DNA from 2 places in the Alteribacillus bidgolensis genome. Region 1 is predicted to be linked to the other one. Evidence: a T-box and tRNA genes for the amino acid it is inferred to sense, from the RefSeq annotation. Region 1 holds a T-box; the other holds one or more tRNA genes.
The links. A T-box is a leader RNA that pairs with one kind of tRNA and senses whether it is charged. The one in region 1 lies ahead of serS (serine--tRNA ligase), so its partner is inferred to be a tRNA-Ser.

Region 1 (15,807 bases):
CGAAAACGAATCTTTGTACTGTTTTAATTCAACATTTACATCCGCATTTAAAATCCCGTCAATCTGCGATAGTTCCGTATTGACAAATTTGACTAAATCCTCATTATTTCGGAAGTAAGCTTGTATAATTAAATCATGTTTTCCTGAAAAAGCACCAATAAATCGAACTTCTGAATAGGAATTCAGGTATTCAGCTATATCTTCTTGCTTTCCTAGTTTTGTCGATAAGCCTATAATCGCTTGAACTTTCAGTCCAACTTTGTTTGGATTTGTATGGATAATAAATTCAAACACATTGTTTTTCAACATTTTATTTATACGTGAGCGCACAGTCCCTTCACTAACGTCAAGAAAACGAGCTATTTCACTATAAGAACGTTTCCCATTTTCTTGAAGGTAACCTAGAATTAAGAGATCAGTTTGGTCTAAAGTTTTCATATACCTCACTTCATTTCCTTACTATTTTAAAAGAATCTCTTTTCGTTCTTTACGAAAACAATAAATACTTAATCTGTTTGTTAATAAATTCGTACATTACCTGCAATCAAAGTTATTATAAGTAATTATAATAAATATTGCAATACAGTTTTCAGTTTTTTTCGAATCTTTATTTTATATACTTTATATTTTGCCATTGAATTCTATCATTTCAACCTATTACACAAAATCGGGTGCCCTTGAAGTTTATAAATACTTTACGTACAGGAAAAATAAAAAGAAGGCTGTTATACACACCCGCCTTCTTTTTCGTTCGTTTTATTGCTTTTTGATAAATTCTTTGCCGCCCATATATGATCGCAAAACTTGAGGAATTTTTATACTGCCATCTTCTTGCTGATAATTTTCCATAATAGCTGCAACTGTTCTTCCAATGGCAAGACCAGAACCGTTCAATGTATGGACAAATTCTGTTTTAGACTTTTGATCTCGTTTAAAACGTATATTAGCACGACGCGCTTGAAAGTCTTCAAAATTACTGCAAGAAGAAATTTCTTTAAAGTCTTCATAGCTTGGAAGCCACACTTCGATATCATACTTTTTAGCTGCAGTAAAACCAAGATCTCCGCTGCACATATTCATAACACGGTATGGAAGTTCTAGAAGCTGAAGAACTTTTTCTGCATGGCCTGTTAATGTTTCTAATTCTTCATACGAATCTTCTGGTTTTACGAAACGAACAAGCTCCACTTTATTGAATTGATGTTGACGAATTAAACCACGCGTATCTCTTCCTGCAGAACCTGCTTCGGAGCGAAAACAAGCGCTGTAAGCAGCGTATGCAATCGGTAAATCATCTGCTTGTAAAATTTCATCACGATACAAATTTGTTACTGGCACTTCCGCTGTAGGTATTAAAAAGTAATCTTCTTCTTTAATCTGAAATGCATCTTCTTCAAATTTTGGAAGCTGCCCCGTACCTGTCATACTATCACGATTAACCAAGTAAGGAGGGAGCAATTCTTCATATTCGTGCTCTTCCTCATGTAAGTCCATCATAAAGTTAATTAATCCACGTTCTAATTTTGCTCCAGCGCCCTTATAAAACACAAATCTGCTTCCTGTTACTTTAGAAGCTCTTTCAAAATCCATCATTTGCAATTCATCTGCAAGTTCCCAATGGGCTTTCGCTTCAAACGGGAAGGAAGGGACTTTACCCCATTGTCGAATTTCTTCATTATCTGTCTCATCTTCCCCGTATGGAACACTTTCATGAGGAACATTTGGAACACGAAGCATGAGATGGTTCAGCATTTCTTCAACTTGCTTTAATTCTTCATCTAATGCTTTAATATCAGCTGAAACTTTTTTTGTTTCCTTTATCAAATGATCAGCGTCTTTCTTTTCTCTTTTTAGCTGAGCTACTTGCTGTGAAACTGTATTTCTCCGCTGTTTTAACTCTTCTGTTTTTTGGATAAGCGTTCTTCGTTTTTCATCTAGTTCTTGAAATTTATCAATTTCACTAATATTTTCTCCCCGTTTATCCAGCTTTTGTTTTACCTCGTTAAAGTTATTACGAAGTCTTTTAACATCAAGCATAGGAAGTTCCTCCTTTTATCTATAGTTGCATTAAAAAACTCGGCTTACTGCCAAGTCCAAATGGCGGAAGCAGTAGTTTTGCTTATACCTTGATCCTTTAACAAAGTTAAACTTTCCTAAGGTATAAAAAAAACCCGTCCCTTTTCTTGCAGGGACGGGAATTACCCGCGTTACCACCCAATTTGCAAAGAAAAATCTCTGCCTCTTTGGATCCTGTAACGCGGATGAAACGGAGAGAACTACTTATTTTCACTCTCTCGCTCAGAGCAGGATTCATTACATTCTGCAGCCGGTTCGCACCAACCACCGGCTCTCTGGGTGTCAGAAATGCAATTACTATTGCCCCTCAACGCTTTTTATGTCAATGCCATTGAATCAGCAGCTGCTTCTTTTGATTCTCTTACCATTTGTACAAAGTATTGATGAAATCGTGCGTCCTCTGTTAATTCAGGATGAAACGAACAAGCCAATAAATGATTCTGTCTGGCAGCAACAATTTCTCCTTCAAACTCGGAAAGAATTTCTACTTCTTTTCCTACTCCGGTAATAAGTGGAGCACGAATAAATACTGCTTCGACATCTACCCCTACATCTTTGACAGAAATCTTTGTTTCAAAACTTTCCCGCTGCCGGCCAAAAGCATTTCTTTGCACTTCCATATCCATTAATTGAAGGTGGCTTTGTGTTTCATCTTTAATATCTTCAGCCATTAAAATTAAACCTGCACAAGTACCAAAAATCGGTTTTCCCGCTTCGGAAAACTGTCGAAGCGGTTCAAAAAAACCATATTTATCAACTAAACGGCGCATAGTTGTACTCTCTCCGCCGGGAAATACTAAACCATCAAGTTTTTCCAGCTCTTCCACACGTTTTACTATCTTCACTTCCACATCAGGTGCATGTAAACAGTTAACATGTTCACGAACAGCACCCTGTAACGCGAGTACTCCTATTTTTAACATGGTTAACCCTCCTTCATGTTAAATTTGTTTATTGAGGGCGGATTTACCAGCCGCGGTCCTGCATACGTTCGGAAGGCTCAAGATTAGAAATCTCCATTCCTTTCATTGCCGTTCCAAGACCTTTAGACAGACGTCCGATCAATTCATAATCTTCATAATGAGTTGTTGCTTCTACGATAGCTCGTGCAAATTTATCAGGCTGGTCTGATTTAAAAATACCGGAGCCAACAAATACACCGTCTGCTCCTAACTGCATCATCAACGCAGCATCTGACGGAGTAGCCACACCGCCAGCTGCAAAGTTTACAACAGGCAGCCTTCCGTTTTCTTTAATTTCCAAAAGCAATTCATAAGGAGCTCCCAAGTTTTTCGCTTCTGTCATTAATTCATCCTTTGATAAACCAGTAACTTTTTTCACTTGAGACTGCACCATTCTCATATGGCGTACAGCTTCTACAATGTTTCCTGTCCCTGGCTCGCCTTTTGTTCTAAGCATGGAAGCACCTTCCCCGACACGTCGAAGAGCTTCGCCTAAATCACGGGCACCGCACACGAAAGGTACAGTATATTCGCTTTTATCTAGATGATATACCTCATCGGCGGGAGTTAATACTTCACTTTCATCAATATAATCTGCCCCAAGAGCTTCTAAAACTCTCGCCTCAACAATATGACCAATGCGTGCCTTAGCCATTACTGGAATAGATACAGCACTCATCACTTCTTCTACGATTGTAGGATCAGCCATACGAGCTACTCCTCCAGCAGCACGAATATCTGCTGGTACCCGCTCTAAAGCCATAACCGCTACAGCTCCAGCTTCTTCTGCAATTTTTGCTTGTTCAGCGTTTACAACGTCCATGATGACGCCGCCTTTTTGCATTTCTGCCATTCCACGTTTAACTCTATCTGTACCTCTATCTGCCATCTTTCATTCCTCCCGCATAATCGAAAAATATATTTATTTAGTATTGTTTACCAATAAATCACAAGCATACAGATTCGATTTTATTATGATAATTATTGTAACACTACCTTTTCAGAGAATAAAGTACTATCCTCTTCTTTCCGGTTTTTGCTGTTATTCTGTCACCCAATCTTTATTATTAAAATAAACCTCTGACAAAACTGGCTGCATTACTCCACACACTTCCAAAAAAACTGCCAATACCGCGAAAGGTCAATGCTATCCATCCTGCTTTTTCAACATCTTCTTCAGCGACTAATGGTACTTGGTTGTTGTCTGCCATGTTATCTTTCAAGTAATTATTTCCTTCTTCCTCCACCGTAACAGTGCCAATAACTGTCCCAGACTCAATGGGTGCTTCTAACTGCCCCTCTTCATTGAGTAATTCTTCATCTAATGACACTACAGTATTCACGTTTTCTGTTTCTCCCTCTTCAACTAAAACAGACAAAGATTCACCTGCAGACACGGTAACTTCATCTTCTTTTCCTTTTGTAACAGGAACTGTTTCTTGTTCTTCAAACTGGTCTCCTTCTGCCACAACCTCTTCAAACGTGAAATCATCAAAACCATAATCAAGTAATTTAGCCGTTTCTTCAAAACGTGCTTCTCTTGATTCGGTTCGCATCACTACAGATATAAAGCGAAGTCCATTTCTTTCAGCCGTTCCAGTAAAAGCGTTACCAGCCAGGTCAGTAAAACCAGTTTTTAACCCGTCTACACCTTCGTATGGCATCGGCCCCTCTGGAAGCATCCAATTCCAATTTTGCATTTCTATGTAATCTTCTGTACCTTCTTTAAATGTTTTTTCCACAATACTTACCGTGTCCAGCACTTCTGGGTAATCATTTAATAAATGGTACGTAAGGATGGCGGTAGCTCTTGCAGACAGCATATTTTCAGCATCAGCTTCTGTCCCGTCTGGATGAGCTCCGTTCATTGATCTATTATTAAGTCCAGTTGAATTAACGAACTCATATTCTTCTAAATCTAATTCTTCTGCTTTTTCATTCATCGTATTTACAAAATTGCTTTCTGAACCGGCAATGTGTTCAGCTAAAGCTACCGTAGCCCCATTCGCAGAATAAATGGCCATTGCTTCATATAACTCTTGGACTGTATATGTTTCATCCTGCCGCAAAGGAACGTTAGAAAGTGCCGTATCCAGTGACAGCTGCCGTACTTTATCGCTGATGTCAACTTCTTCATCCCAAGAAATTTCTCCATTATTAACCGCTTCATGTACTAAATACTCTGACATAATTTTAGTCATACTCGCTGGCGGCAAAACCAAATCTATATCGTTTTGATAAACAATTTTTCCAGTTTCTGCTTCTACTAAAATAGCTGAATCTGCTTCTAATTCAGGCTCTGCAGCTGAAACTGTATGCCCTGAATCAAATAGAATACTTATACATACAGAAAAAATAACACTTTTTTTTATCCAATTCATTCTTTTCAAAATCTTGCACCCCCACGGTCTTCTTGCACAAACGATATTTTATCATAGGTAAAAGTAAAAAAATAGATAGACATGAGACCTATTTCCTGCTTACGCCAATATTTCCCGGGAAAAGAAAAAAACTGCCTCAAAAGAAGATATTTCTGAGGAGTTTTCTCTCTTTAAGAAAGACAACAATTTCGTTATTCAGAAATATCTTTTTGAGGCAGCAACTAATTATAGGCAGGTCTTATAAGTTATAGTTAGGAGCTTCCTTAGTTATTTGAACATCGTGGGGGTGACTTTCCCTTAAACCAGCATTGGTAATGCGGGTAAAACGAGCATTCTCTCTGAGATCATTTAGGGTTTCAGTTCCGCAGTAACCCATACCCGCGCGGATACCTCCAATTAATTGGTGCAAGGTATCAGACAATGGCCCTTTATAAGGGATTCTCCCTTCAATACCTTCAGGCACTAATTTTTGATTATTCTCTTGGAAATAGCGATCTTTGCTCCCTTGTTCCATCGCTCCCATAGAACCCATGCCGCGATACACTTTAAACTGTCTGCCTTGATAAATTTCTGTTTCCCCCGGGCTTTCCGTTACACCAGCCAGTATACTGCCAAGCATCACTGCATGGCCTCCCGCTGCCAATGCTTTAACAATATCTCCAGAGTATTTAATACCGCCGTCCGCGATGATTGGCGTATCATATTTACTCGCTTCACGAGCGCAATCATACACAGCAGTGATCTGCGGCACTCCTACGCCTGCTACAACACGTGTAGTACAAATGGAACCAGGACCGATTCCAACTTTCACCACATCAACACCTGCTTCAATAAGGTCTTGCGTTCCTTCTGCAGTGGCTACGTTTCCTGCAATAATGGTTAAGCTGGGATATGCTTCTCTAATTTCTTTCACTTTATTTAAAACGCCTTGCGAATGACCGTGTGCTGTATCAATGACAATAACATCAACTTCTGCGGTAACTAGAGCTTCCACACGCTTTAACGCGTCATTCGTTACACCGACAGCTGCCCCTGCTAATAAACGGCCTTGGTCATCTTTTGCGGAATGAGGAAATTCAATAACTTTTTCAATATCTTTAATAGTAATAAGACCTTTTAACGTTTGGTCTTTTTCTACAAGAGGAAGTTTCTCTATTTTGTGTTCCTGAAGAATTTTTTCTGCTTCCTCTAAAGTGGTGCCAACAGGTGCTGTGACAAGATTGGAACTTGTCATGACATCTTCTATTTTAATGGAATAATCTTCAATAAAACGCAAGTCTCGATTTGTCAAAATACCAACTAGTTTTTGATCTTCATTGACAATAGGTACCCCTGAAATACGGTATTTACCCATTAAATGTTCTGCATCAAATACTTGCCGTTCTGGTGTTAAAAAGAAAGGATCTGTAATTACACCGCTTTCCGAACGTTTTACCTGATCTACCATCTCAGCTTGCTCTTCAATAGACATATTTTTATGAATAATACCCAATCCACCTTCTCGAGCAATCGCGATAGCTAATGAAGCTTCTGTAACGGTATCCATCCCGGCACTAATAATAGGGATATTCAAATTTAATTTCTCAGAAAGAGAGGTTTTCACTGATACGTCACGCGGGTGAATATCTGAACGGTCCGGAACCAACAGTACATCATCAAACGTCAAGCCTTCTTTAGTAAACTTGTCTTCTCTCACAGTTATTTCATCCTTTCTTTTATGTTTTCTTAGACAGAATAGGTGTACGTGACTAAGCGCTTTTTTCTAGAAAACCACCCGTCATAAATAACTCATCTGTTGTTCAAACTAAAATAAATGATAACTATTTAAGATTTTTAATTTAAACAATTAGTGTGTCTTTATTCCTGATATTTTCTAATATCTTATCATTTTTTTTGGGATGGCACGAGTAAAAGAAATAAGTTTAAACATTCCGAAAAATTAACTGAAGGGAATATGATGAGATTCAAAAATGCTTATTAAGGAACATAACAATTATCATAACAGTAATGAAAACGCAACCAACAATCCTTTGAATGTTGTAATACAAAAATACTTGGGAAGGAGAGACTTGCCAATAAAAGGAGGATTTAAAACAACCATGCATACAGATTTTTTTTCTTATTACTCTCCTTTCGAATCACAAGAAGTACTGCGCCGCTGGCTATTACATAGCTATCAGCTTCGGCCTGCTTTTAAAGAGGAAGCCTATACTTGGAGTTACCAAAATACCTCTGTTTTTCATTATGAATGGCTGATTGGAAGAAATTATTGGATGGAAGGTATCAATTCTTCTTTATTGATAAAACCTCTTCTTCTTTTTTATGGACTTACTCACCTGTTAAAAGGCCTTGTTTTAATAGAAGATCCTTGTTACCCTGCATCTGTTGAAGTATTAGCGCATGGAGTTACGGCAAGAAAAAGAAAAAGGAAAGGGTATACCTTTATGGATGATGAAATCAAAATTCAAAAAAGAGGGTTTTTCCCTCATTTTTCAAATTATCTGTTTCACGTGGAACATTCACCAGGAGAAAAATGGAAAATGAAGGAATTGCTTTTGCTCATTGAAGGTATGGCCTCCCTCTATTTTAAAGTGAGGGGAACAGAGGATTTGTATGAAGTGTATGTACAAGATTCATTTTTCACTATACAAACAAGCAAACAAATTCAAAGAGAAGATGTTGAATCCTTTTCTAAAGCGCTTGAAAACATAAACATACCCACCGAACACGTCACTAACGTAAGTGATTCATCTATTACTTTTAAAGTGAAATCAATCAATAATGATCAAAAATCTCTTCTTTTAAAGCACAATGATCAATTCTACCTGCCACCGTCATTTCCATCTAAATACTGCTATCTACCTGAGTTATGTATACATTACTTACTGTTATATAACTTAAGCATGATTTGCAGGTATGAAGGAGAATGGTGGGGAGAGGTGATTTCACAGCAGTTTTCAGAGGATTTCCCCATGATTAAAACATATTTAACCATTGCTGGTGAAAAAGTTCCTTCTCTTTTTAAATCTTTCTTTGTTTAAAAAAAAGTACATCTTTCTTGTCGTGTTAGAAAGATATTTTAACTTCATTTGTGTTAAATACTGTCGTTTTGCTTAACCAATAACTTTTATTAAAAACGTAAAAAACCCTCGGCTATGAGCCGAAGGTTGTTCTTATTCGTTAGAATTACTGGTTTCATCTGTAGAAGAAGTAGTCGATTCTTCTTCTGTTTGATTTTTTAATGTTTCTTGACTGTTTGTTTCGCTTGGTTCGGTTGGTTCTTCTTCGGGAGTTTCAACTGGTGCCACGGTAGAGACTTCTTCGCCATCAGCAAGACGGATTAATTTTACTCCTTGGGCATAACGGCCAAGTCGAGAAATTTCTTGGGTTTCCATACGTATTAAAACACCATGAATAGTCATAACCATAATATCATGATCTTCTGATATACATCTCATGGAAACAAGATCACCGTTACGTTCTGTCAAATTACATGCTTTAAGACCTTTTCCGCCACGATTTTGTATCTTAAATTCATCGATCGGAGTTCGTTTTCCATACCCTTTGTTTGTAACCATTAATACGTCTTTATCTTCAGAAGAAATATCCATGCCAACTACTTCATCATCTTGAACTAAGGAAATAGCTTTAACACCAGTCGCCGTACGCCCCATGAACCTTACGTCTTTTTCATTAAAATGGATAGCCATACCGAGTTTTGTCCCGATAATGAGGTTTTCATTCCCCCTTGTCAAACGGACACCGTGAAGTTCATCGTTCTCTCTGACATTGATTGCAAATAAACCGCCTTTGCGGATGTTCGAAAAAGCAGACAGTGCCGTCCGTTTAGCGATCCCTTTTTTGGTTAAGAAAAATAGATATGCTTCATCTGAGTACTCTTCAACCGGAATCACTGTACTAATTTCTTCATCTTTATCTATTTGTAAGAGATTAATAATCGGAATCCCTTTAGCTGTTCGTTTTAATTCAGGAATTTCATAACCTTTCAACCGATACACTTTCCCCTTATTAGTGAAAAAGAGAATCGTTTGATGAGAACTTGTTGTAAATAAATGTTCGACAAAATCATCGTCGTTTGTTCCCATCCCTTGGATACCGCGGCCGCCGCGTCTTTGACTGCGATACGTATCAATAGGCATACGTTTTAAATAACCATAATGAGAAATTGTAATAACAACATTTTGACGAGGAATTAAGTCCTCATCTTCAATTTGGTTTTCCCCTGCGGTAATGACAGTTCTGCGTTCGTCATTGAACCTTTCTCTTAAGTCAGCTATTTCATCTCGAATAATTTCGAGCACACGTTCTTCACTTGCTAAAATAGCTTTTAATTCTTTAATTTTTTCCAAAAGATCTTTGTATTCTTGTTCAATTTTATCTCTCTCTAAACCTGTCAAACGCTGCAGACGCATGTCTAAAATAGCCTGGGCCTGATCGTGACTGAGAGAAAATTTCTCCATTAATCCGTTTCGTGCAATGTCTGTCGTTTCCGAGCTGCGGATTAGTTCAATTACTTCATCCAAGTGATCTAAAGCTACTCGCAAACCTTCTAAAATATGGGCTCTTGCTTCTGCTTTTCTTAATTCAAAAGCAGTACGGCGCTTAATTACCTCTTTTTGGTGTTCAAGATAGTAACTCAAACACTCTTTTAGGTTCAATACTTGCGGACGGCCGTCTACTAATGCAAGCATATTAATTCCGAAGCTTGTTTGAAGGGCCGTTTGCTTATACAAATTATTCAACAATACATTTGCATTGGCGTCTTTTCGGACTTCAATAACGATCCGCATTCCATTTCTGTCCGATTCATCACGCAAATCCGTGATACCTTCAATTTTTTTATCTCTTACTAGTTCAGCAATTTTTTCTATTAATCGCGCTTTATTGACTTGGTACGGTAATTCATCCACAATAATCGATTGCTTACCGCTCTTTTGTTCGTCAATATAAGCGTTTGCTCGAATAATAATCGAGCCTCTGCCTGTTTGGTACGCCTTTTTAATACCAGAGCGTCCAAGAATGGAAGCACCGGTTGGAAAATCAGGTCCAGGTATATATTCCATTAATTCAGGTACAGTAATATCAGGATTTTTACTGAGTGCCAGCACTCCATCAATAACTTCACCAAGCTGGTGCGGGGGAATATTAGTAGCCATCCCAACAGCAATCCCTGCTGCACCATTAACAAGTAAATTTGGAAACCTGGCTGGAAGGACAATCGGTTCTTTTTCATTTCCGTCATAGTTGTCTTGATAGTCAATCGTATCTTTATTAATGTCACGTACCATTTCCATGGAAATTTTGGCCAATTTCGCTTCAGTATAACGCATTGCTGCAGCTGCATCACCATCAACTGAACCAAAATTTCCGTGACCATCCACTAACATGTTACGATAACTAAAATCTTGTGCCATTCTGACCATCGTTTCATACACGGCAGAATCACCATGCGGGTGATACTTACCAATCACGTCACCGACGATACGAGCAGATTTTCGGTATGGCTTATCCGGTGTCATACCTAGTTCATTCATCGCATATAATATGCGGCGGTGGACGGGTTTAAGGCCATCTCTTACATCCGGAAGTGCACGGCTGACAATAACACTCATAGCATAGTCTAAAAAAGATGTCCGCATTTCCTGGCCAATATTTATTTCTGTTACTCTTGATTCGTTCTCTGCCATTCCTGCAACCTCCCAAAATTTTGGAGCTGTGATAAGAAAAGCGCACGCGCCCTTGTCAGCCTCGACAGGTAAATGTTCTCCAGGCAATAAAGGCGCTCTTTGCCTTTAATGACTGGAGGTTATTTAACCCCGAGAGGCTGGGCGCTGAAGCTAGACATCAAAGCGCAAAATTTTATACTTTCTTATCTGATTAGAAAAGCGCAAGCGCCCTAAAAATAACATTCGATGCTGATCATTAACCGTACGCTTTTCGGCCTCTAAACGACCGGGGGCTCGCGCTGTAATCTACATTTCAATACTTCTTAAGCAAAGGACAAGCGCCCTGAATGGCTATTACAGGCGCCTGCTTGCTTAAACATCTAAATTCTTTACGTAGTGAGCATTCTCTTGAATAAAATCTCTTCGTGGTTCTACACGGTCTCCCATTAACGTTTCAAAGATCTCATCAGCTTTCATCGCATCTTCAAGTGTCACCTGCAGGACAGATCGTGTCTCCGGGTTCATCGTTGTTTCCCAAAGCTGCGAAGGGTTCATTTCTCCAAGCCCTTTATATCGCTGGTAGCCGGGTTTTGGCTGAGAAGGAAGTTCTGCGAGAACCTTTTCTAGATCCTTTTCTACATACGCATAACGCACCGACTTGCCTTGCTGAATTTTATATAAAGGAGGCTGGGCAATATAAATATATCCTTTTTCGATCAATGGACGCATATACCGATAGAAGAAGGTTAAAATCAATGTGCGGATATGAGCCCCGTCCACATCTGCATCGGTCATAATAATAATTTTATGGTACCTTGCTTTAGCTATATCAAATTCATCTCCAATACCCGATCCTAAAGCGGTAATGATGGAACGAATTTCGTTGTTAGCGAGAATCTTATCCAACCTTGCTTTTTCGACGTTGATAATTTTTCCTCTAAGCGGCAGTATAGCTTGGAAGTGCCGGTCTCTTCCCTGTTTAGCAGATCCTCCAGCAGAATCTCCCTCCACAATATATATTTCACTAATAGAAGCATCTCTTGAAGAACAATCAGCTAGCTTCCCTGGCAGCGAACTGACTTCTAATGCATTTTTCCGGCGAGTAAGTTCTCTTGCTTTTTTTGCCGCTTCTCTTGCTCGTGAAGCCATAAGACCTTTTTCAACAATATTTTTAGCCGTATCAGGGTTTTCTGCTAAAAACCTTGAAAAGTTTTCACTGAATAAAGAGTCTGTTATTGTTCTTGCTTCACTATTTCCAAGTTTCGTTTTAGTCTGACCCTCAAATTGCGGATCCGGAATTTTCACAGAAATAATAGCGGTTAATCCTTCACGCACGTCATCCCCAACTAAATTAGGATCATTTTCTTTGAATAAATTATGCTTTCTAGCGTAATCATTAATAGCACGTGTTAATCCGGTCTTGAAACCAGATTCATGGGTTCCGCCTTCATGCGTATTAATATTATTAGCAAAGGAGTATATATTGCTCGTATAACTGGAATTGTACTGCACCGCTATTTCTACTTGAATTTCGTCTTTTTCACTTTCAATAAATATCGGCGGCTCGTGAAGAGCTTCTTTTTGACGATTCAAATACTCAACAAAAGAAGCAATACCGCCTTCGTAATAATATTTGACTGGCTCTACTTCTTCATCACGTTTATCTTCAAATACGATGTGTAATCCCTTATTTAAGAAAGCAAGTTCTCTTAGACGAGTGGCAAGTGTATCGTAATCAAATTCACCTGTTTCCTTAAAAATCTCGGTGTCTGGTTTGAAATGAATCTTTGTTCCGTGTTTCTCTGTTTTTCCGATAACCTGGAGATCTTGTTGAGGTACTCCTCGTTTAAAATTCTGATAGTATACTTCTCCATCCCTATGCACTTCTACTTCTAACATTTGTGATAGAGCGTTTACTACAGAAGCCCCTACACCATGAAGACCACCGGAAACTTTATAACCTCCGCCGCCAAATTTACCGCCAGCATGTAATACGGTCATTATAACCTCTAAAGCTGGTCTTCCCATTTTCTCATGCATACCGACAGGGATACCGCGGCCATTATCTTGAACCGTAATGCTGTTATCTTTTTCAACCGTTATATAAATATGATCGCAATAACCGCCCATGGCCTCGTCAATGCTATTGTCTACGATTTCCCAAACCAAGTGATGAAGGCCCCGTCCGCTTGTTGAACCGATATACATTCCCGGTCTCTTGCGCACTGCTTCTAAACCTTCAAGTACTTGGATTTGGCTTTCATCGTATGAATGCTGTTCTATTGACAATTCTATTCACCTTCACTTCCATACATGTTCGTTTGAACATAAACAAAACTATTAGGCAAACTGACGTTTCGCCGAGTCATCAGGCGAAAGTAGTTTGTCTTGTATTTTTTACAGATTATATTTAATAATTTCCTATCAGTATTGGAAAGACTTAGACATTTCGCCGAATCTGCATTTTAAAAGTACAGGTACCTTGGCCAATCCATAGATGCTGTCTTTCTAGAATAAAGTACAAGTAAAGACTAAGGCTTCCAACATACAGGGACGTACTAATGCCGCCGTTGCGACAGGACGTGGCGTTTTTAGCGGTTTCCTTTAACATAGCGGCAAGCAAAGTTTTTCTAAAAGAGCAGAAACCAAGATTTCATTTTCTTCATTCATAATATCTTAAAGCATGTTAAGACTGAGAACTTTCCCCAACATCTTCACTATAATCGTCAAACTCTGAAACCACTTGAGCACGACGTCTTAATGTTAAAGAAGAAATGGGAGATAAATATACTCTGTCGATCGTCACAACTACGGACTTTGTAAGCTCTTTTGAAATTTCTATTACATCCCGGTTTTTATGCGAAGATAGAAATTGTTTCGTGATACTTGAAGAGTCATGTGTATCTTGATCTAGAATAGCTACGACGTCTTTAGACCGTATAACCGTATCTCCGCCTAAATGAATAAACATCGATTCCACCTCATTTCATTATTTCATTTGTTTCACTGTTCCTGCCTCTGCATAAAATGTGGAGGCTTGTTTTAATGTTTCGTGTTCTATTCCATCTACGCTGGTCGTAGTTACAAATGTTTGGACTTTCCCTTGTATAGTGTTTAACAAATGAGACTGTCTATAATGATCTAATTCAGAAAGTACGTCATCCAATAATAAAATCGGGTATTCCCCGATGTTATCGTTTATTAATTCGATCTCTGCAAGTTTCAAAGATAGCGCTGCTGTTCGCTGTTGTCCTTGAGAACCAAAAGTCTGCACTTCTTTATTGTTAATCAAAAGTGATAATTCGTCTCTATGAGGCCCGCTCAATGTCATTCCTCGACGAATTTCATTTTGTTTATCCTCTTTTAATTTATATTTAACTCTCTCTTCTATCTTCGACAAATCCATGTCTTCTGATACCTGTGCAGCAGGAACATACGTGAGAATGAGGTTTTCTTTTTCCCTTGTAATTTGTGAATGGATATCTTTAGCCCATGTTTGGAGCATTTCCAGAAAAGAGAATCTTTTTTTTATCACTTTAGCTGCAGCTTGAGACAGTTGATCTGTCAAAACATCGAGCATAACTTCCTGTTCTTGGTCCGGAACAGGAAACATACTTTTAAGCAGCTGATTTCTTTGTTTTAAGATACGCTGGTAAATGGTAAGGTCATGAAGGTATACAGTGCTAATCTGACCTAATTCCATGTCAATAAAGCGGCGCCGCATACGCGGTCCGCCTTTCACAAGACTTAGATCCTCAGGAGCAAACATTACCACGTTACAAGAACCAACAAATTCGCTCAATTTTCTTTGTTCCAGTTCGTTAACCTTTGTTTTTTTCCCTCTAGAAGAAACAATGACTTCTAAGGATAGAGAACTATTTTTACGGGAAATATCTGCTTCTAAACGAGCAAAATCTTCATTCCACTGTATTAATTCTTTATCTTTGGACGTTCGATGTGATTTAGCAAAAGCAAGCACATAGATAGCTTCCATTAGATTTGTTTTGCCTTGAGCATTTTCTCCAAGAATGACATTTACTTTGTTCTCTGCATTTAGTTCAATATGACTGTAATTGCGAAATTGTTTAAGGTAGAGTGAATTAATATGCAAGAAAATCCCTCTTACTTTTGAGTGGAAGAAACCACGAAAGTGCCGGCTCCTTCAACTTTGATTTCATCACCGCTGTATAGCTTTTTTCCTCGCCGTTGTTCCACTTCTTGATTTACAAGGACTTCATACTCTGACAAAAACCATTTCGCCATACCGCCAGTATCAATAACACCTGCTTCTTTTAGAAACTGTCCTAATGTAATATACTCCGTTTCTATCTCAATTGATTGACTCATGTTATCCCTCCTGTGCTTGCTTACTACATCGACGCTCATTTCCGTTCCTCATTTTAAAAATAAATAATACCATTCGAACGACACATGAATACATTATATATTTTACTAAAATATAAGCCTAACGCCAATAGGAACAAAGAAGAAAACGTGAAGTACCATCAAATTCCTGTTAAGAAGAGTAAGAAAGTCCCCAGGAATTCCCAGGGACTGCTTAGGTTTAATAGGTGCGGACGGGTGAAAACAAGTGAAGCATTTGGTCGTGATCTGTCGGACGAAGAATAAACGGACTCATAGCACCGGTGAACATAATGTGAACCATTTCGCTGTCGATAACTTTTAATGCGTCTATAATGT
Region 2 (15,807 bases), 2.9 Mb from region 1:
CCGTCAGCACGCGTACTTGAAGAGAAGTTTCCTGGTGAATAAATGAAAGAATTGCTTTACGATTACTAGCATTTCGAATAGCAGCTGTTGCTATTGCTTTTATATTTTTTATATTATGAAAATGGATGACTTCCTCTATTTGCTGCAGAGACCTTTTTAATATAGTGAATCCTTCATTTGTTAATCTGTTTTCATGATCAATGTGATTACTTAGCCGTGCTGTTTTTTTAAGGTTATGTATTTCTTTGGACCTCCCTTTTTCATCCACGTCATGTATAACAAGCCGAATAGAGTTTGAACCTATATCAATCACTGCAATTTTTTCTTTATTTTGAGGCATGTTATTTCCTCCCAGTATAAATTTGTTTATTATTCATTATCTTAAATGCTGATTCCTGAAAGAACAAGAAAAGGATAAGCTCTATGATTTACAACAAAATGCAGATCCTGTATACTCAAACAAGTATAAATCGTAATGATTCTTATCAGTTTCCGATTCAAATGAGGTGAGCTTATGTATAAACATACGCAAGAAAGCTTAGCTGTTCAAATAAATAATGTGTCATTTCAGTATGGAAACCAGCCTGTACTAGAAAATATTGACCTTACAATAAAAAAGGGCTCGTTTTTAGGACTAGTAGGGCCTAATGGTTCTGGAAAATCTACATTAATTAAAATTTTGCTTGGATTAAAAAAACCTATGGAAGGTGAAGTGAGTCTGTTTAATACGCCGCTTCAAAAATTTAAACAGTGGGAAAAAATAGGATATGTTTCCCAAAAAGCAAATAGTTTTAACACCGGTTTTCCTGTTACAGTTTATGAAGTAGTTTCCATGGGTCTTTATGGAAAAGTAGGCTTATTAAGATTCTTAAACCGCAAGCATAAAAAACAAATTCATAAAGCATTGCAAAGGGTTGGAATGAGTGATTTTAAAGATCGAAACATTGGAGAGTTATCAGGGGGGCAGCAGCAGCGAGTTTTTATTGCTCGAGCACTCGTTAGCAATCCTGAAATCTTGATTTTAGATGAACCGACAGTAGGTGTGGATTCATCTTCTGTACAGCATTTTTATAAGCTGCTGACACAGTTGAACCAAGAAAAAAACATAACGCTTCTTCTTGTCACCCATGATATAGGAGTCATGACAAGCTATGTATCAGATGTTGCATGCTTAAATAAAACCCTTCATTTTCATGGTTCTTCAAAAGATTTCGAAGAAAGTGATTTATCATCTTTATACGGTCATGATGTACAAGTTATTACTCATGATCATGGAGGTGCACATTAAAATGCTGGACTCCTTTTTTAAATATGAATTTCTTCAAAATGCATTTTTTGTGGGCCTAATGATTGGATTTTTAGCACCTGTTTTAGGTGTATTTATTGTAGTGAGAAAACTAGCTTTAATTACTGATGCATTATCTCATATTACGTTAACAGGCATCGCATTTCATTTGCTGATTGCTCAAAGTGCCGTTTGGCTGCAGCCGGTCAATCCGTTATATATGGGAATGGTTTTTTCAGTGGCAGGTTCCTTGTTTATGGAAAAGCTTCGTAACGTATACACAGCTTATCAAGAATTAGCTATTCCGATCATATTATCTTCAGGAATAGGTCTTGGTGTCGTATTTATTTCTTTAGCAGATGGCTTCAATAACGATCTTTTTAATTATTTATTTGGCAGTGTTATTGCGGTGACACTAAATGATTTATGGACCATTGCTTTTGTAACGGCTGCTATTGCTGGATTATTATTGTTTTTATATAAAGAATTACTTTTTTTATCGTTTGATGAAGAGCAGGCGAAAGTCAGCGGTATTCCAGGAAAATGGATAAATTCTCTTTTTATTATAATGACAGCACTAGTGATTGCTTCATCCATGAGGATTGTCGGCATTCTGCTTGTTTCTTCTTTAATGATACTGCCTGTCGCAGCTGCTATTCAATTAGCTAAAAGTTTTAAGCAAATGTTTTTATATGCAGTCTTAATTGGAGAAACATCAGTCATAACAGGGCTGGTATCTGCTTTCTATTTAAATCTGGCTCCTGGTGGAATGATTGTTATTATCGCTCTAACCCTATTACTAGTTGTTTTATTTGGCAGAAAATTAGCAGGACTGCCGCTTCAGACATTTAGAAAAAAAGTCCAGAGTGTGTAGTTTGTGTAATTAGGTGTGTATCTTGTAAAATATATTGTAACTATAAAAAATGAGATGATAGGAATGGAATTGTCATTTATTGAACGTGGAATAGTTGCAGCGGTACTTATAGGCTTTATTGCACCGATGATAGGATCAATATTAGCTGTACGCCGTGCTTCCATCATTTCTGATTCGCTTTCACATGTGACGTTGACAGGTATTTCGGCAGGAGTCTTGCTTGGACAAACCGTGAACTTTATCGAAATAAATCCGCTATATACTGGATTTGTTTTTTCTCTTATAGGTTCTTTAATCATAGAAAAATTAAGGCAAACGTATTACCATTTTCAAGAACTTGCAGCTCCAATCATTTTATCTGCAGGAGTTGGGATAAGTGCCGTAATTATGAGTGCATCACGTACTGGTTACAGTGATTGGTATGACTATTTGTTTGGCAGTATTGTTTCAGTGACTGGTGAAGATTTAGTTTTTATTATATCAACTGCTTTAGCAGTAATAATCATCTTTCTTTTGCTTTATAAGGAATTCGTTTCTGTGTCATTTGATCAAGAACATGCTAAGGTTTCAGGAATCTCCATAAAATGGATTAACTTTCTATTTTCTCTGCTTGTAGCCTTAGTTATTTCAATGTCGATGAAAGTCGTTGGGGTATTGCTGGTTGGAGCACTTGTATCTCTTCCAGTTGCTGCAGCTTTACAAGTTGCAAAAAGTTTTAAACAATTACTTTTATGGGGAATAATTTTAGGAGAAGCAGCCGTTTTAGCAGGTGTATATTTTTCATATCATTTTGATATTGCAACAGGAGGAATGATTGTTGTCACTTCTTCATTTTTATTACTTATTATTTTAATTCAGAAAAATTTCCGGTATGCGTTTGACGGGAGGAAGAGATGATGAACGTACAACAAGCGTTGAATAGATTAAAAAAAGAAGGATTTAAATTCACTGGCAAGAGAGAAAAACTGCTTCACCTTTTTGCTGAAGAGAAGCGTTATTTATCGGCTAAGGATGTATTAACATTCATGCAAAAATTGTATCCCGGTGTTAGTTTTGACACTGTATATCGAAACTTGGCCTTATTTGAAGAAATGGGAATACTGGAAATGACTGAACTTGAAGGAGAAAAACGTTTCAGGTTCAGCTGCTCGACGACAAAGCACCATCATCATTTAATTTGTTTAGAATGCGGAAAAACAAAACAAATCCATTCTTGTCCGATGGATTGGATTGAAGAAAGTGTAGAAGGCGAATTTGAAGTGACCGGTCATAAATTTGAAATATACGGTTACTGTACAGAATGTCAAACGCTTACTGTGCAAAATTAACACCAATGGAACGGTTGTTTGAAATTGGCAGTTTGAAAGGATAGCCCCGTGGGATAATAAGAATGCTCTTTTTTGTATGGTTTTTAAGAAACTTGAAAAGAGCAGGGAGGGGGCAGCAGCATGGACGAAATGGATAAGCAAAATAATGAGTTGGAAAATGAGGCGAATCTTCTTGCAAACGAAGGAGAATATCCAGAAGATAATCTCGCGGATACAGATTATAATATGGAAACAGCTTCAGAAGTAGCAGCTCCTGGAATTGGCAATCGCTCGAATTTAGCAGAACCTGAACGAGAAGAAGAAGAGCAGGATGCGACAATGGAAGCAAATGTCAATGATGAATCCATGGGAAAAGGACTTGGTATAACAGCATTGATTTTAAGCATCTGTTCTTTATTTTTCTTACCCGTGATAACAGGTGGGGCAGGAATAGTCCTCGGTATTTTTGCAGCACGAAAAGGAGCAAATGCTTTAGGATATTGGTCTATCGGTTTAGGTGCTTTTTCGATTGCTATGACCGTCATTTTTGCACCATTTTTCTAGTTACAAAGCAACCTTTTCCAATTTTATTAGGAAAATGGAAAAAGAAAAGAGCTGTTCCGAAAAATCGGAACAGCTCTTTTAAATAAAAAAGGTGTAAACAGTAATAACTACTCAAAAAAGCCAAGCAAAACTATGACTTCCGCCCTTGGGAGATGGCAATAATCCAAGTTTTTCTAATTAGGTGCTGCAGTTTCTTCTTTTTTATAATGTTCTTCCGCTATTTTATCGACTTCTTTTTTTAATTCCTCTACCATGGTTTCTTCTGGAACCTTCCGTATAATCTCTCCATGACGGAATAAGAGACCTTCTCCGCGAGCACCGGCAATGCCAATGTCAGCTTCTCTTGCTTCTCCTGGCCCGTTAACGGCACAGCCAAGCACCGCCACTTTAATTGGTGCTTTAATAGTGGAAATGTAATCTTCTACTTCATTTGCAATGCTTATAAGGTCAATTTCAATGCGTCCGCAGGTTGGACAAGAAATCAGCGTTGCTGCATTAGAAGCCAGCCCGAATGTTTTTAGTAGTTCTCTGCCAACTTTTACTTCTTCAACCGGATCCGCACTTAAGGAAATACGTAATGTGTTTCCAATGCCTTTACTTAAAATAGCGCCAAGTCCTGCCGAACTTTTCACCGTTCCAGCAAATTGCGTTCCTGATTCCGTAATCCCTAAATGAAGAGGATAAGAAAATGCTTTGGCTGCTTTTTCATATGCTTCAATAGCGAGATTTACATCAGAGGCTTTCATTGAAACAATAATGTCATAAAAATCCAAATCCTCAAGGATTTTAATATGATGCAAAGCACTTTCTACCATACCATCTGCAGTCGGATAACCATATTTATCTAAGATTCGCTTTTCAAGTGAACCGGCATTCACACCAATACGAATAGGTATGTTTTTCTCTTTTGCCGCTTTCACTACGGCTTCTACTTTTTCTCGCTTCCCAATGTTACCAGGATTAATTCGAATCTTGTCTGCTCCGCCTTCGATAGCTTTAAGAGCGAGCCTATAATCAAAGTGTATATCAACCACAAGCGGAATGCTTATCCTTTTTTTTATTTCAGGAATTGCTTCTGCGGCTTTCATATCCGGACACGCAACACGAACGATTTGGCACCCGGCTTCTTCTAAACGTTTTATTTCAGTGACTGTTTTTTCTACATCATGGGTTTTTGTGGTGGTCATACTTTGAACGACCACTTCATCATTTCCGCCAATAACCAGATTCCCTACTTTTACAGGTCTGGTTTCTGTACGGTGAGTGATATGGCTCATGTATCCATTCGCCCCTTTTGTGGTTATTAGTGTGATAATTTTGGTGGCTTTTATGGTTATTTAAAATGATCACGTGGTTATTGTATCAGCGTTTTGAATGATTTGGCAAGCAGAGCTGTTCCTCGTTAGCAGCATTATGAATTCGATTCATAAACTGGAAAGAAATATGACTTGTCCACTTGAATGCTTTCTGGAGACAAACCATTATTTAATTTCTCAAAGTCGCTGCTGATTTGTTCGATTGAAGCTGGAACGGGGCCGTCATGCAGCTTTTCAACAACAGATAATACGGTTTGGCCAGGTTCAACTGTAACTTCTATTTTATTTTGGTCGTCTAAGGTATCAGAAGAAGGGAGGGACGTCGAACTGCTATCTGATTCCATCGGTGGTGTAAATAATGTACCTTCAGTTATATCATAATATATGGAAGTACAAACTAGTAAAAAAAGAAGAAAAAATAACAGTTTTTTCATTTTCCTTAATCCTCCATTACATTCATAAAAGTTATAATGTATACGTATGAGTAATATAGTGTTTTATGCTTCAAAGTTGGACAAGTTGAAAAAAGGAGAGTTGGATTATAAATGAAAATGTGGAATAGGGTATTGCTCGGATTTATAACTTCAGTGATTATAGCTAGTGTTCCTTCTGCTGCGTTTGCAGATGCTGCAGAAGGAGAAGTTACAGTAACTTTAGGTGAAGACCTAAGTGAAAAGCAAAGAAGCAGTTTGCTTGAAGAAATGGATGTGGCTGAGGACGTCGAAGTGGTAACAGTAACAAATGAAGAAGAACACGACTATTTAGGAGATTACATGGATGCTTCTGATATTGGGAGTAAAGCGTTGTCGTCTTCCAAAATTACAGCAGGCAATGAAGGCAAAGGAATTAATGTGGAAACGAATCATATTACGAAAGTGACGGAAGGTATATATGCCAATACGTTAGTCACAGCGGGGGTTGAGGATGCAGATGTTTATATAACCGCTCCTTTTGATGTATCAGGTACCGCAGCTCTTACAGGTATTATTAAAGCGTATGAAATTCAAAACGACATCGATATTCCTGAAGAGCAGAAAAAAGTGGCTAATGAGGAAATGGTAAAAACCTCGGAACTTGGGGAACGTATAGGTATGGAAGAAGCAACAGAGCTCATCACAAGAATTAAAGAAGAAATCGGTGATCAACCAGTTGAATCAGAAGAAGATTTACGCGATTTAATTGAGAGAATTGCGAATGAAATGGGTATTGAGTTAACAGATGAGGAAATGGAAGGACTTGTTTCCTTGTTTAATCGTATGAAAAATTTAAATATCGATTGGAACCAAGTGCAAGATCAAATCACACATATACGAGATAATTTAGACGAATTCTTAAATCGGGAAGATACGCAATCGTTTATCTCCAGCTTTTTAGATTTTATTAATGAATTAATTGATTCACTCAGAAGCTGGTTTGGCGGAGAAAACGAATCAGCTTAACAAAAAATAATTTAAAAAAAGGTTTGCACAGTTTATCGTGCAAGCCTTGTTTTTTTAGGTTTTTAATGTGATTATTAAGCCGACTTTTTCTTTTGGATTTTATATCGTGAAAATCTATGGAAAAAAGGATAAAATAGAAGTGAAACGGTTTAATGCTGCATACGTATACTCAATTGAACTCTATTGAATTTATGCTCAAAAAGGAGCTGAAAAATAATGGAACTGTTAAATTATGCAAGTATTGGGTTTTTAATTGTGTTTTTTGGGACCGTTTTTTTAACAGGGGAAATGTTAGTAAAAGCAAAAGGGTTATTTGCCGTTTTAGGAATAGCTTTTATGAGTTTGTTCTTTTCTGTTCATATTGACTCAGCATCTAGTATGTGGATTCTTATTTTATATGCTGCTGGTCTTGGCTTAATTATATTAGATGGAAAAGTTATCAGTGACGGAACGATAGCTGTATTAGGTGCGCTGCTTATGGGGCTTGGCATAGCTGTTCCGACACCGAACATTACGTATGGTATATTAGTTGTATTTGGATTTATAATAGGCCTTTTTGCTGCAGGACTTTTCTTAAAAGTATTTCCTCGAAGAAAATTATGGTCAAAGATAACGCTTAGAGATCGGTTGAGCGGGGAACAGGGGTATAATTCAATGAGTGACACATACAAAGCACTCGAAGGAAAAGAAGGAAAAACAATCACACCCTTCCGTCCGATAGGAACGATTACTATTGAAGGAGATCAATATAGTGCGACAAGCGGTGGACAATGGATTGAGTCCGGTGAAGAAATAGTCGTCGTATCTGTAGATGGAACAAGAATACTGGTAAAGAGAAAAGAAAATAATAACGAATAAAGAAAGAAACTGGAACAAAAACCAGTTTCTTTTTTATTCTGATACTGCTGCATTTTTTGGTTTTGGTAATTTTTTGTAAACATTGTATAACATGAAAAATGCAATGGCCCAATAGAGTGTGAAAGCAAACGGCAATTGAAATGGCAACACATCAATAAGTGCAGAAATGACAGTAGGCAGTGTCACTGTATAAGCACAAATAATCCAAATTTGACGATAGGTTAAACGAATCGGAGCGGCTTTTCTTATTAATAACCCAAATAGAGTAAGGGCAAATATTCCTATAAATTTTAAGCCAGTTGAAAATAAATAAAGTAATAGCAAAACAACAGGAATCAATATGGGAAACAATCCACTTAAAGTATCCGCAAATGTTAGGATATCATCTTTTGATAATTGAATATTTCCAGCTTGATCATACCGAAACGTTTGTATTGTGCCATCTTCTGCTATTACTACCTCTTCACGCAGTAACGCAGTAGTGTTTTCTTCTTGTTCTATATCTTCTCTAGTTATTTCTCCGGATGCATCAAAAACAATGGTTTCATTCTCATGTTCATATATTTGAGGTTCCTTTTGCTCCGAGTGAAGTTGGCCGTTTTGCAGTTGGAAGTCTGGGATTTCTTCTGAAAGTGCATTTTCTACTTTATTGGCTGTCGAAAAAATAGTGTTTGTAAATAATACGCTAACAGGAATACTAGTAATTAACATTAAGAAAAACACATAACCAATGGTTTTACCAATTCCTTGAAACCGGAAACGGCCGATATACATTGGTGAGTATAAACTTTTTAAAAACTTTTGGAATATGTTCACAACACAATCTCCTTTCTGCCGTTTTATTTTACCTTAATATTTCTAACGAAAAAAGGACTTGTTCGTTGAAAAGACGAAACAAGGGGCAGTGTTTGTTAAATTCTTCTTAAAGTTATGAGCAACAGCAAATCGATACCTTTATAAATGAAAATCTTAATAAAATCTTTACAAAAATTAAATAATTCCTCAATATTGTATAAGTACGATGTAAGAGGTTTGTCGAAAAAGGGGATATAATTTTAATCGAAGGGATGAATAGATGTGGATCTTCAAACAATCTTATTCACATTTTTAGGTGGTCTCGGTGTATTTTTATTTGGAATTAAATTTATGGGAGACGGTCTTCAAAAAATTGCTGGAGACAGGCTGAGAGAAATTTTGGACAAGTTTACAAGCAATCCTTTTATGGGTGTACTGGCCGGGATTTTTGTAACGGTATTGATTCAATCAAGCAGTGGTTCTACAGTTTTGACCGTTGGACTCGTTAATGCTGGTTTTATGACCCTTCAGCAGGCAATTGGGGTTATAATGGGAGCAAATATCGGAACAACAGTAACAGCTTTCATTATTGGTATTAAGATTGAAGATTATGCTTTACCTATTTTATTTTTAGGAACAGTTCTTATCTTTTTCTTTAAAAATAAGAAGGTTAACAATTACGGACAAGTTATTTTCGGGTTCGGCGCTCTTTTCTTTGGTCTTTCCTTAATGGGAGATGGATTAGAGCCTTTAGAAGGTTTAGAAGGCTTTAAAGAATTAACTCTTAATATGAGTGAAAATCCGCTCTTGGGTGTAGTTATAGGTGCTTTATTTACCGTATCTGTTCAAAGTTCTTCTGCCTCCATTGGTTTGCTGCAAGAACTTTATGACCAGGGCTCCCTTATGTTGGATGCTGCTCTTCCAGTGTTATTCGGTGATAATATTGGTACAACAATAACAGCTGTACTGGCTGCTCTAGGTGCTTCCGTAGCAGCAAAACGTGCAGCCCTTACGCATGTTATTTTTAACCTTATCGGGGCAACAATTATTATTATTTTATTAGTTCCGTACACTGCTTTTATTGAGAATCTGCAAGGCTGGCTGAATTTAAATAAGCCGATGACGATTGCTTTTGCACACGGAATTTTTAATGTATCGAATACAATTCTTCAGATTCCATTTGTTGGCTTGCTTGCTCTACTCGTTACAAAATTAATACCTGGTAATGAAACAGAAATTGAATATAAAGCGAAGCACCTTGATACCAGTTTTATACAGCGTTCACCTTCGATTGCGTTAGGACAGGCAAAGTCGGAGACACTTCGTATGGCAGAGTTTGCTGAAAAAGGACTTATAGAAGCTAGAAATTATTTGAAAACAAATCAAAAACGGCATTCCGAATTAACTGTTCAATTTGAAGAAGCGATCAATAATTTAGATAGAAAAATAACCGATTATCTAGTAATGATCTCTGAGCGATCTTTATCAGATGAAAATTCAAGAATGCATTCTTTGTTAATGGATACCGTCCGTGACTTAGAACGTGTCGGTGATCATATGGAAAATTTAGTCGAGCTCGTTGATTATCAGCTCACAAACAAAGTAACACTTTCAGAGGATGCGTATGCTGATTTGGAAGAAATGTTTGATTTAACAATAAACACTTTAAAAAATGCAATAAGCGCGTTAGAAAATGATGATTTAGAAGAAGCAAAAGAAGTAGTAAAACAAGAAGAAGAAATAGACAAGATGGAACGTAAACTTCGGAAGAAGCATATCTTACGACTGAATGAAGGTAAATGTTCTGGTTCGGCAGGGATCATTTTTGTTGATATTGTCAGCAACCTTGAAAGAGTTGGAGATCATTCCGTTAATATTGCAGAAGTAGTATTAGAGGAAGAATAATGTATAATAAGAAGGTGTCCAATAAAAAGGATGCCTTCTTTTCAATTATCCCGTGTTACTAGTCATAACAGGAAGGAATAAATTTTATGTTTGATACCGTATTGTATATTTTAGCGGCAATATGTTATGTCCTTGCAATAATAGGTGTTGTTTACCCAATTGTCCCTAGCGGTTTATTTTATGGAGCAGCTGTACTTATACTAGGATATATTAAAGGGTTTATGAATTTTGATGTGTCTTTTTGGATTATTCAAGGAATAATAGCCTTTTTCTTATTTTTCGTTGACTATGCTGTTAATTATTTTGGTATACAAAAGAGCGGTGGAACAAAAGCTGCAGTATGGGGCAGTTTAATTGGTATTGTTATCGGTCCCTTTATCATCCCGGTTATTGGTATTCTCATTGGTGCAATCGCCGGAGCCATCATAGGGCAGGTGTTTTCAGGAGAAAAATCGTGGAAAAAAATAGGGAAAGTCGGATTTGGATCTGTCGCTGGTTTTATTGTAAGTGTATTATTAAAAGGAATTGTATTAATTTCAAATATGATTTATCTTCTTATTAAAATTATATAAAAAAATTGGATGAAGTTGTTGACTAGGTGTTGCTACCATGATAATATAATTATTGTCGTTGAAAAACGGATTGCTTATCTTCATAATTAAAATTCCACAGTAGCTCAGTGGTAGAGCTATCGGCTGTTAACCGATCGGTCGCAGGTTCGAATCCTGCCTGTGGAGCCATTTTGGCGGTGTAGCTCAGCTGGCTAGAGCGTACGGTTCATACCCGTGAGGTCGGGGGTTCGATCCCCTCCGCCGCTACCATATTATTAAAAATTAAACTAGTTTTAAAAACACATTGGAAAAAAACGGGAAGTTTATTCCTAAATGGCGGTTGTGGCGAAGTGGTTAACGCACCGGATTGTGGCTCCGGCATTCGTGGGTTCGATTCCCATCAACCGCCCCACTATTTGTTCAAAATTTTATAATATGGACCCTTAGCTCAGTTGGTCAGAGCTGACGGCTCATAACCGTCCGGTCGTAGGTTCGAGTCCTACAGGGTCCACCATTTTATAAAAAGCATGATAATCGTGCTTTTTTTGTTTACTGTTTTTACTGAATGATAGGATAATAAGGCAAACGGAGGAATACCCAAGTCCGGCTGAAGGGAGCGGTCTCGAAAACCGCCAGGAGTCTTTACGGGCTCGCGGGGGTTCGAATCCCTCTTCCTCCGCCATACATACGCCACACATAAATTTTTACCTAAACAAGGATGTATATTAAGTATATTATTACTCTTTTACCTCTCTTTTTTATTCTTTAGGAAAGTAATTAAGGATTCCGGCCAAGTCAAATTGTCGGAATCCTTAGTCTTTTCTTATTTAATTTAGCGTTGTTTTACCATAAAAAATTCACTGATCCTTAGTATTTCAATGTTTAACTCCGTAATAACTGGGGTACTGTATATGTGGTGTTTTTTCGAGAAGTTTCATAATTGTTGAAAAGAATTTAAGATTTTGGTAACGTTAAAAATGGCAGACTTATGAAACTGTTATGTTTTGTAGGTGCATCGCTTCTATTCAAGAGTTCTCAGCAAGAAAAACACCAAAAAACAAACCTTTTTAAGGAGGAGATTGAACAATGGCAAACCATCAACTACCTGAATTACCTTATGCACCAAACGCTCTTGAACCACATATCGATGAAGAAACAATGAAAATTCACCATGGGAAACACCATAACACGTATGTAACAAAACTTAATACTGCCCTTGAAGGTCAAGATGAACTTGCTGCAAAAGATGTGAACGAGCTTATCAGTGATTTAAACTCGCTTCCGGATAGCATTCGTACTGCAGTACGAAATAATGGAGGCGGCCACTCTAACCACACTCTTTTCTGGCAGATTCTAAGCCCAAATGGCGGCGGTGAACCTGGTGGAGAACTTGGAGATGCTATTAACAGTAAATGGGGAAGCTTAGATAAATTCAAAGAAGAATTTAAAAATACTGCACTAGGCCGTTTTGGCTCTGGCTGGGCTTGGCTGGTTGTTAATAATGGCGAACTTGAAATTCAAGATACACTTAATCAAGATTCTCCGATTATGGAAGGAAAAACACCTATTCTTGGCATTGATGTTTGGGAGCATGCTTATTACCTTAAATATCAAAACCGTCGTCCTGACTATGTAGAAGCATTCTGGAATGTAGTAAATTGGGACGAAGTATCTAAGCGTTACAGCGAAGCAAAATAAATCAATCAAACCGCCGCCAAATAGCGGCGGTTTTTTGCTGTCTAGAAAATACATTTTTTATTGAGGATTTCTGACTCCGTTTTATTTGATCTTGCATTTAGCTTGCCAATTCAGCGTTGTCACTGGACGACGTTACGTTCTTAGCAGAACTTTCTTTCGAGAAGCCAGTGCTTTTGTTCTGAAGATCAATTTCAGTAGTTCCAGCTCATAGTGCATAGCCGTCTTGACTTTGCGGCACAATATGGTCAAGGCGGGTGGGGCACGATGGCTAAGTCAATTACAAGAATTTTACTCGGAAATGTACAAGTGACGAAAAATTTATTATTATTATTAGTAATCGGCGGTCTTTATGCTATATCTATATCCTTATCCAATACGTTTGTAAATATATATTTATGGAAGCAATCCGGTGAAGTTTCGGATATCGCGTTATATCAACTGGCATCCGTGACAACTCAACCTGTTGCTTTTTTATTGGCCGGCTATATTTCAAAAAAAGCTGATCGCATTATTTCCTTGCGTTTAGGTGTTTTTATACTAACTGCTTTTTATTTAACTGTTTTATTTGCAGGAGAATCAGCTGAAACGATTCTTCTTTTATTAGGGGCATTACTAGGCATGGGATTTGGTTTTTATTGGCTTGGATATAATGTTCTCACATTCGAAATAACAGAACCGGATACTCGTGATTTTTTTAATGGATTTGCAGGTCTGTTAACCTCGTTTGCGGGGATGATCGGTCCGATAAGTGCAGGGGCTATTATTACATGGATGCCTGATACACAAGGATATAAAATGATATTTTTTATATCATTTTTCCTCTTTATTATGGCTGTACTTTTAAGTTTAAAGATGAAACACCGGCATGCTGAGGGGCCATTAAAAATACCAGCAGCTGCCAAAGAAATAAAAAGAAACTTGGCATGGCGAAAAATCCTCTATTCCCATTTTATACAAGGATTAAGAGAAGGTATATTTGTCTTTATCATCGTTCTGTGGGTTTATATGGCAACAAATAGTGAACTTGCTCTTGGTAGTTATGGTTTAGTAACGTCTGCAGTTTCTTTTGCAGGTTATTTTTTGGTAAGCAGGTTCTTAAAACCTTCACGTCGTAAAAAAGCCATTTTTATTGGAGGGATTTTGTTATTTGGTGCTGTTTTTCTTATCGTTTTTAATCCCGCTTATCCTCTCTTAATGACATATGGAGTTATTGTTTCAGCTGCTTATCCCATGCTCCTTGTGCCATATGTCTCTTTAACCTATGATGTGTTAGGAAAAGCTTCAAGTGCAGGCCCCCTTCGGATTGAGTATTTGATTACAAAAGAATGGTTTATTAATGGTGGCAGAGCGGTGTCTATCTTATTATTGTTATTAGGCATTTCTTTATTAGATGAGAAACAAATTATTCCTATCCTTATGGTGATTTGTGGATCTGGTCACTTTTTTATCTATTTTGTTATAAAAGGTATTGACACAAGATTTCTTCAAAATAAAAAAGAAGTGAATAGTGGAATGCCTGAAAACGGAGGAGGAGATTCTCTCACTTGAGAGGTTCTCCTCTTTTTTGTTGTTTCATTTAGTGCTAAAATAAGGAAGGTTGCACTTCACCATTTTTACGATAGCTGGTAAAGGGAGAGGAATAGATGTGGCAAAAAATAAAGTTGGAAAGAATCGAATTCCTTTCCGGTTAAATTTATTATTCTTTGCTGTTTTTATATTGTTTTCGGCATTAATTTTAAGACTTGGTTTTATCCAAATTGTTCAAGGCGATGAATTTGAAAGTGAACTTGAACAAACAAGCAGTGAAACAGCTCGAATTGATGCGCCCCGTGGTCTTATGTATGACAGAAACGGGGAACTCATTGTCGATAATGAACTCGTATTATCGCTTACATATACAAATGAACAAGATGTCCCTGATGACGAAAGGATACGTATTGCGACAGAGCTGAGTAAATTAATTGAAGTTGACAGTGAAGAGATGGAGAATATTCCAGAGCGAGATAAAAAAGACTATTGGCTGGTGACACATCCAGAAGAGGCTGCTGAATTACTTACTCAAGAAGATAGGAACACAATAGAAGATGATGATGAACTGTATGACCTGCAGTTGAAGCGAATTACAGATGAGCAGTTAGATGAATTAAATGAGGAACGAGAAATTATAGCAATTTGGAGAGAAATGACAAGTGGTTATTATGATTCTCCACAGCGAATTAAAAAAGGACTGTCACGAGAAGAAGCCCACAGCATAAGCGAACGGTTGGATAACTTGTCAGGAGTTGACATTTTACGCGATGCAAACCGGAAGTATTTATATGAAGATGCTTTTCCTCGATTTTTTGGACGTACAGGAGCTATTCCGCGAGAAAATCTTGAGGAATATTTGGCCAAAGGGTACGATAGATCCGATGAGGTAGGCACGAGTTTTCTCGAAGAATATTATGAAGAAGCACTTCGAGGTAATAAAGGTGAAATCTTAAGCGCTAATAAATCAAATAATTCTGGGAAAGAAAGTAATGGGAGCCGTGGGAATGACCTTGTTCTGTCGGTTGATATGGCCCTGCAGCAAGAAGTTGAAACCATCATTGATGAAGAAGTAGACAGCTCCACCGGCAGCTTTATTAATGACAAAGAGGCATATGTGGTATTGATGGAGCCGCAAACGGGAGAAATATTGTCCGTTTCCGGGTATTCTGATCACCTTGGCTCTATTTCGAGCTCGTTTGAAATGGGGTCTACCGTAAAACCAGCTACTGTAATGTTGGGCTTACAAACAGGTGTAATTAACCAACATTCAGTCGTGGTCGATAGAACGTTAAATATACCTTACACCCCGCCTATAAGCTCTGTGTCTAATTTGGGGCCAGTCAATTACTTGACGGCGCTTGAAAGGTCTTCAAATGTGTTCATGGCACACATAGCAATGGAATTAGCCGGCTATAATTATGGTGTGAGTCAAACCTGGAATACGACCGAATATAATGAAGCTTATGATACTTTCCGCTACTATTATGATCAATTTGGGTTAGGAGCAGAAACAGGTGTGGACCTTCCATTTGAATCTACAGGCATAAATGGAGGGAATGCAAGTCCAGGTAATCTTTTATATCTTAGCTTTGGTCAGTTTGACACCTACACCCCGATGCAGCTTGCTCAATATGTTTCAACGATTGCAAATGATGGTTATCGTATGAAACCTCATTTTGTTAAAC

Region 2: it has a tRNA-Ser gene. The T-box ahead of serS (serine--tRNA ligase) is inferred to sense a tRNA for this amino acid. The anticodon was not compared.

What each region holds. Positions count from the first base shown of each region.
Region 1 covers NZ_KZ614149.1:3,245,495-3,261,301, reverse strand. The annotation lists gene CEF16_RS16060 (Lrp/AsnC family transcriptional regulator) at 1-438, opposite strand, end outside; gene serS (serine--tRNA ligase) at 757-2,037, opposite strand; T-box leader at 2,185-2,396, opposite strand; gene pdxT (pyridoxal 5'-phosphate synthase glutaminase subunit PdxT) at 2,394-2,999, opposite strand; gene pdxS (pyridoxal 5'-phosphate synthase lyase subunit PdxS) at 3,043-3,927, opposite strand; gene CEF16_RS16040 (D-alanyl-D-alanine carboxypeptidase family protein) at 4,106-5,419, opposite strand; gene guaB (IMP dehydrogenase) at 5,658-7,115, opposite strand; gene CEF16_RS16030 (YaaC family protein) at 7,519-8,460, shown strand; gene gyrA (DNA gyrase subunit A) at 8,593-11,127, opposite strand; gene gyrB (DNA topoisomerase (ATP-hydrolyzing) subunit B) at 11,479-13,395, opposite strand; gene remB (extracellular matrix regulator RemB) at 13,793-14,077, opposite strand; gene recF (DNA replication/repair protein RecF) at 14,096-15,217, opposite strand; gene yaaA (S4 domain-containing protein YaaA) at 15,229-15,453, opposite strand; gene dnaN (DNA polymerase III subunit beta) at 15,671-15,807, opposite strand, start outside.
Region 2 covers NZ_KZ614149.1:351,476-367,282, forward strand. The annotation lists gene CEF16_RS01880 (Ppx/GppA family phosphatase) at 1-340, opposite strand, end outside; gene CEF16_RS01885 (metal ABC transporter ATP-binding protein) at 515-1,288, shown strand; gene CEF16_RS01890 (metal ABC transporter permease) at 1,290-2,159, shown strand; gene CEF16_RS01895 (metal ABC transporter permease) at 2,223-3,056, shown strand; gene CEF16_RS01900 (Fur family transcriptional regulator) at 3,056-3,487, shown strand; gene CEF16_RS01905 (DUF4190 domain-containing protein) at 3,608-4,030, shown strand; gene ispG (flavodoxin-dependent (E)-4-hydroxy-3-methylbut-2-enyl-diphosphate synthase) at 4,204-5,307, opposite strand; gene CEF16_RS01915 (hypothetical protein) at 5,442-5,780, opposite strand; gene CEF16_RS01920 (DUF1002 domain-containing protein) at 5,892-6,785, shown strand; gene CEF16_RS01925 (NfeD family protein) at 7,002-7,643, shown strand; gene CEF16_RS01930 (DUF1189 domain-containing protein) at 7,677-8,459, opposite strand; gene CEF16_RS01935 (Na/Pi cotransporter family protein) at 8,721-10,343, shown strand; gene CEF16_RS01940 (DUF456 domain-containing protein) at 10,430-10,915, shown strand; tRNA gene CEF16_RS01945 (tRNA-Asn) at 11,009-11,083, shown strand; tRNA gene CEF16_RS01950 (tRNA-Met) at 11,088-11,164, shown strand; tRNA gene CEF16_RS01955 (tRNA-His) at 11,231-11,306, shown strand; tRNA gene CEF16_RS01960 (tRNA-Ile) at 11,332-11,408, shown strand; tRNA gene CEF16_RS01965 (tRNA-Ser) at 11,482-11,576, shown strand; gene CEF16_RS01970 (superoxide dismutase) at 11,981-12,592, shown strand; gene CEF16_RS01975 (MFS transporter) at 12,857-14,140, shown strand; gene CEF16_RS01980 (peptidoglycan D,D-transpeptidase FtsI family protein) at 14,238-15,807, shown strand, end outside.